2 regions of the Moraxella sp. DOX410 genome follow, and region 2 is predicted to be linked to the other one. Evidence: predicted binding sites of a transcription regulator. Region 2 holds the regulator's gene; the other holds the start of a gene.
What was found. Region 2 encodes PhoB, which activates phosphate uptake and scavenging genes when phosphate is short. Its sites were predicted from a motif close to TGTCATNAANCTGTCATAA; they were not measured.
Positions count from the first base shown of each region.

Region 1: the regulator PhoB is predicted to act here: its motif matches at 1,735-1,753, upstream of pstS (phosphate ABC transporter substrate-binding protein PstS).

Region 1 covers NZ_CP135138.1:29,515-32,944, forward strand. The annotation lists gene RNZ41_RS00125 (TolC family protein) at 1-499, shown strand, start outside; gene pstS (phosphate ABC transporter substrate-binding protein PstS) at 580-1,584, opposite strand; gene phoU (phosphate signaling complex protein PhoU) at 1,931-2,701, shown strand; gene RNZ41_RS00140 (phosphoglycolate phosphatase) at 2,842-3,430, shown strand, end outside.
Region 2 covers NZ_CP135138.1:212,410-215,839, forward strand. The annotation lists gene phoR (phosphate regulon sensor histidine kinase PhoR) at 1-801, opposite strand, end outside; gene phoB (phosphate regulon transcriptional regulator PhoB) at 871-1,569, opposite strand; gene dtd (D-aminoacyl-tRNA deacylase) at 1,759-2,211, opposite strand; gene asd (archaetidylserine decarboxylase) at 2,363-3,196, shown strand; gene RNZ41_RS01000 (multidrug effflux MFS transporter) at 3,394-3,430, shown strand, end outside.

The DNA of each region.
Region 1 (3,430 bases), 180 kb from region 2:
CCCCCGTGTCGATTTGGTAGGCAATGTGGGGTGGCAAGACTATACCCATAATAATGTTAGCGCTATTGATGGCACCAATTATAGCTTTGGGGTGGAAGTGGATTTTCCGTTTTATACCGGTGGGCGGACACGCGCAGGCGTTGAGCAAGGCACTCTGCAAGCGCAAGCGGCAAAAAGTCGCCTCGCCTATGTGTACCAAGCTGCGATGACTCAGACCAGCCAAGCGTATTTAAATTTGGTCGCACAGCGTGCCACGATTAAAGCCCAGCAAGTTGCGGTGGAGGCCAATCGCCGCGTCGCCCAAGCGTCAAAAACAGGCTATGATTTGGGGGTGCGCTCGATGGTAGATACACTACTGGCAGAGCGCCAATATCACGCTGCCAAACGCGATTTGATTAATGCGTATTTTGATTATTTAAATGCCTACATTGACCTACAAAAAGCTGCGGGCAATCTGACCGATGAGACGGTCAAAGTGTTAGATAATCAGCTGATTTGATGCTTTTTTTGGCAAAATTTTAAGCTAAAAAACCCCGCCTATCGGCAGGGTTAATTTGCGTAGTAAGCTGACGCAAATGACTATTTAACTTTCGTCCATTCTTTACGAACCGCAGCTTTGGTGTCGGCAGGTAGCGGAACGTAGTCAAGAGCGGTTGCTTGTGCATTGCCGTTAGTAAATGCCCAGTCAAAGAATTTAAGCGCTTCTTTCGCTTTAGCACCACCCGTACGGGGTACGAGGATGAACGTCGCTGCAGAGATTGGCCAAGCGTTGGCTGCTGGCATGTTAGTAATCGTCACCGCAAAACCAGGGTATTGTGCCCAGTTAATGTTTGATGCTGCGGCAAACGTTGAATCGTCAGGCAGGACAAATTTACCCGCGCGGTTTTGAAGTTGGGTATAAGCTAAACGGTTTTGTTTTGCGTAAGCATACTCAACATAACCGATGGAGTTTGCAACACGTTGTACGTTGCTTGATACGCCTTCGTTACCTTTACCACCCACGCTTGCTGAAGCATTAGGCCATTTAACGGTTTTGTCCGCGCCTACTTTTGCTTTCCAATCGCTTGATACTTGGCTTAGGTAGTTAGTAAATACGAAAGTAGTACCTGAACCGTCTGAGCGGTTAACGGTGGTAATCTTAGCGGCAGGTAGGGCAACACCTGGGTTTAATGCTTGGATACGTGCATCGTTCCAAGTAGTGATTTTGCCCATATAGATGTCAGCAAGGACGGTGCCCGATAGTTTTAATTGACCGGGTTTGACGCCAGCGATGTTGACCACAGGTACGATACCGCCAATGACTGCGGGGAATTGGATTAAGCCGCTGGCATTTAGCTCTGCTGGGCTCATGGGCGCATCAGTGGCACCAAAATCAACCGTTTTTGCTTGGATTTGTTTGATACCGCCTGAAGATCCGATACCTTGATAGTTTACTTGGTTACCCGTTGCTTTTTGGTAGTCGCTTGCCCATTTTGAGTAAACAGGTTGTGGGAAGGTTGCACCAGCGCCTGTGATGTTGACAGCATTGGCTTGTACGCCTACAGCAGCGAATGCCACACTGACGATTAAATGTGATAGTTTCATAATGATTCCTTGATGGACAAATGAGATGATTGTCAGGGAAGATGGTAACTTAGCTTGGGAGTCGCCAACTAATGTGTCGCGTTTTAAATCACCCAAAGCTGAAAAATTGTTGCCATGTTAATGTAACAAAATGTCAAATCTATTACGGTTATGTTAAAGTTTGATGACATTGAAATGTTTGTTAGGTTTTTTGCTCGGTTTATATGATGCAATATCAGCGAATAGGCGCGCTATTTTTCATCATTTTGTCGTAATTTTTAGTTATAGTTAGCTTTTCTTTAACGTCTTTTTTAATCACAATTTTGCACAGTCCATGAGTCACAATCCATGAGTTAGGAAGGGAAATATGAATTTAATTGGTGAGCATTTATCAAAAAGTTATGACCAAGATTTACAAAACTTGGTCAATTTATTTTTAAAAATGGGTGGCATGGCAGAAGCCAATCTCACCAAAGCAATTGAATCTTTGGTAAAAAGTGATGTGGCGCTTGCCGAAGATGTCATTGATGGTGACAAAGAAATCAACTTTACTGAGCAGCAGCTTGATGATTCGGTGGTCAAAGTATTGGCACGTCGTCAACCTGCCGCAACCGACTTACGCCTAATCATGGCAGTGAGCAAATGCAGTGCTGACATTGAGCGTATTGGTGATGAAGCCAAAAAAATCGCCAAGATGGCGCGCCGTGCCACCCGAGAAGGTCAATCACCGATTGGGTATCATGAAGCGCATCAAATGGGTAATTTTGTGCAGATGATGCTAAAAAATGCGCTAGAAGCTTTTGCCAAGTTTGATGCAACAGGTGCTTACCGAGTAATAGAGCAAGATAGTGAAATTGATGCGATGTACAAATCTGCGTCACGTGCGATGATGACCTACATCATGGAAGATGGTCGCTATGTAGCAAAAGTCATTGATATTTTATGGGTACTACGTTCGATAGAGCGTATTGGTGCGCATGCGCGTAATATCGCTGAGCAATTGATTTTTTGTATTACCGGTGAAGATGTGCGTTATCAAAAACTGGGTGCCAACAAAGACAGTGCATTTAACCCCGCAGCTAGCCATGAAATCGCCGATGCCTCACTAGATTATCAACCGAGCAATGGCGAAAACTAACATTTGCTAGCAACACCTACTGTTAGAGGCAGTGAGCTATCCGTGTTAGGTTATTTTAATGGACGGTTGCATGGTATTTTTAAGTGATTCTGCTACACTGTAGCCTATCAACTTTTGGTGAAAAAACGATAGGAAACACCATGTCTAGCGAATCACTTAAAACCCCAATCCCCACACCCACTGGGGAAAATATCACCCAAAAATCATTACTTATTTTTGACTTGGACGGTACGTTGATTGATAGCGTGCCAGATTTGGCGGACGCCGTCAATGCGATGCTAACCACGCTTGGCAAAGCCAACTTTAGCGAAGATGTCATCCGCAACTGGGTGGGCAATGGCGGCAAAGTGCTGGTGCAACGTGCCTTATCAGGCTCACAAACCATTGACCCCAATCTCACTGAAAACGATACCAATCAGGCGCTTGCTTTATTCTTTGACTACTACCATCAAAACACCTGTGTCAGAACCCAGCCCTATGTAGGGGTGAGCGAAGGGTTGCGTCAGCTTAAAGAGCAAGGCTATACCCTCGCTATCGCCACCAATAAACCCATTGATTTTGTTCCTGCGATTGTCGAAAAATTGGGTTGGCAAGCCCTTTTTGCTTATATTTTGGGTGGTGATAGCTTGCCTGCAAAAAAACCCGACCCAATGCCACTACTGCATGTCTGTGACCAATTAGGCTTTAGCATCGCTCAAAGCTATATGATTGGTGATTCCAAAAACGATA
Region 2 (3,430 bases):
TCGAGATAATAACAGTAAGTCATTGATGATGTTATTCATGCGCTGACTTTGCTGCATCATCTGAGTAAACGCGCGAGCAATACGCGGATCTAAATCAGGCTGTTCACTCAAAGTCTCCACATACCCCATGATGACGGTAAGCGGCGTGCGAAGTTCATGCGAAACATTTGCCACAAAGTCTTTTCGCATCTGTTCTAAATGCTGAAAACGGGTGACATCATAAATCAGCAGTAATTTTTCTTGCCCAAATTTGGTAATCTTGCACTGCACATAGCGCTCGATATTAGACGGGTTATGGATACGCACACCATCTGGATAGTCTTCAATGTGGTGATAATATTGATGAAAAAGCGGGTTGCGAATAATGGTCAACACATTGCGACCTTGGTCGGGCGCTTTAAATTGAAAAAGCCGCTCGGCAGAGTTGTTCCACCATTCGATACAGTCATTTTTGTCAATCAGCATAATCGAGTCTTGCAATGCGCTTAGCGAGTCGCGCACTTTTTGCACCAGCGAAACGGTTTGCTGATGCGCCAATTTCTCTTGGCGATTGACTTGGTAGATATTGCTGGCAACGACACTAAGGTTGGACTCAAATGCAGGCGGCGGCTCATCGGGATTTTTGTTATACCATGCTTTAAAGCGTTGTATTGACCATAAAAAATATAGCTGATACAGGCACAGCCCTATCGCCAGTCCCCAACCCCAAAACCCTAATAGCCCGCCAATCAACAGCCCGGCAACCCCAGCTGTGACGACGGGTGAAATGCTCGCCCACATATTAATTTTTCTAGCATCCATTGAGAAAGCTTACTATAGCGAAGTTGGGATAAGTTGGCAAAAATTTCAATGCGATTAATAAGGCTATTGTTAGTCGATTTTATTAGAAAAGCGATAGCCTGTGCCACGTACAGTTTGGATATAGTCCGCAAACCCAAATGGCTCAAGCACTTTACGCAGGCGGCGGATATGCACGTCAATGGTACGATCTTCGACATACACATTGCCACCCCACACTTGATCGAGTAGCTGGGTGCGGGTATAAGCGCGCTCAGGATGACTCATAAAGAAAGCAAGTAGCCGATACTCTGTCGGTCCGATATCTACCGCTTTGTTATTGGCACTCACGCGCTGACTGGCAGGGTCTAGCGACAAGCCGCCTACGTCAATGGGTTTTTCGCCTGACAATGCGCTACTACGGCGCAATACCGCTTTGATACGGGAAACCAATTCACGGGTGGAAAACGGCTTGGTGATATAGTCATCTGCCCCAGCGTCAAGTCCTTGGACTTTGTTGTCCTCTTCGCCTTTGGCGGTGAGCATGATGATAGGAATTTCAGAGAGCATTTCATCTTTTTTCAGGCGGCGGCATAAATCAATGCCTGATAGCCCATTGGGTAACATCCAATCTAATAAGATAAGGTTGGGGCGATGATCTACCGCCAAATGATGGGCTTGAGAGACTTCTGAGGCTTGCAAACAATCAAATCCTGCCATCTCTAGTGTGGTTACGATCATTTCTCGAATGGCAGGCTCATCTTCCACTACCAAAATAGTTTCATTTTTCATAAATTTCTCAAGCGATAAAGTAAGCAACTGTTTACCAAAATAATTTTATGACAATAATATTACAATGCCCATATTACAACTTCAGAATATGACAAAAAAATGACAACGATAAGTTTTTAGAGGTTTTATTTGTGCTGTTGTAAAAAATTCGGCGTTTCACTCAATTTTTATTACTTAATATAGGTCGCATCACAGTTCAAAAATAAAATTTATCGGACCATCATTGCAACTGCTGACTTGCATATCTGCGCCAAATTCGCCTGTTTGCACAGCTGCATATTGCGTCTTGGCATACCCTACTATCTGGGCAAACAAAGCTTCGGCCGTGTCGGGTGCCATCGCAGGCTTAAAATCAGGACGTCTACCCGATTGGGTATTGGCAAGGAGGGTAAACTGCGACACTAACAGTAAGCCGCCATTAACCTCTTGCACATTTTTATCCATTTTGCCTAGCTCATTTTCAAATACGCGATAGGTGAGGATTTTATCAATCATTTTTTGCCCCATGGCGAGCGTATCATCATGCCCAAGGCCAAGGTAAACAAGTACGCCGTGTGCAATCTCGCCGACGATTTGTTGTGAGTGAGGCGCTTGGTTAACTGCTACTTTGGCAAATTTCACCCGTTGTAGTACTGCTTTCATGATTTTTCCTATCCGTCAGTTTGAGCGTAAGCGGCTTAACTTAACAGCTAGCTTGTCGCTTAACTCGTAGCCCAGTGTTTAATATACCGTGATTCTAAGGGGGATTTTGATTATAATAAGCCAACTTTAAAATGCCAATCTCGAGTAACTTATGACCTTGTTTACCACATTACAATCGCTTGTCCCACAACAAAAAATCAGTGAAATCGCAGGTCGTCTTGCCCAAAGCCGTCATCCGATGGTGAAAAAAACCTTTATTCGTACCTTTGCTTCGGTGTATGGCATCAAGCTAGAGGAATATGCGCGCGGTAGTTTTTCTCAGTATGACAGTTTTAATGATTTTTTTACCCGTGAGCTCAAAGACGGCGCGCGCAAGATTGATGATGACCCAGATGCGCTTATCTGTCCTGCAGATGGCATGATATCGCAATTGGGGCAAATCGATAAAGACCAAATCCTGCAAGCCAAAGGCAAATCGTATGAAGTTGGGCAATTGCTCGCGGATTATGAACTTGGTAAAGCCATGCAAGAGGGGAGTTTTGTCACCGTGTATTTGGCACCGACCAATTATCACCGCGTGCATATGCCGTTTGACGGTACCTTGGTAGAGACCATCTATGTGCCAGGACAGCTATTTTCGGTCAATAACGAGACCGCTGAAAACATTACCGATTTGTTCGCCCGTAACGAGCGCTGCGTGTGTGTGTTTGATACCGAATTTGGTAAAGCTTGCGTTGTGCTAGTCGGGGCGATGATTGTAGCAGGGATTGAAACAGTGGCCACAGGCAAAATCAAACGTAGCGATCGCGTGCAGCGTCAAACCCATCACATGACGCTGAAAAAAGGCGATGAACTTGGGCGGTTTTATTTGGGCTCAACGGCGATTGTGGTATTACCAAAATCAGCGGGCATGGCTTGGGGTGCAGGTCTTTATAATTCAGTGCCTGTGACAATGGGTCAACGTTTGGGTACTTTTTTGCAGTAAGCTGTCAAGGTATAGGCTAAAAAAGGTAGCAAAGGCTGCCTTTTTTATGCTGTGTTTTAGCCAATCTGCATGGTTGATTGCTCACATAAACTAAACGATAACGAAAAATATTTTAGGGAAATTTGTTTATAATAGCCGACTTATAATTTTTGCCTGCTTTTTTATTTAGACGCGCTTTTTTATTTAAATTGATCACTATGAACCTACCGCCAACACCGCACCCCCAACCATCGC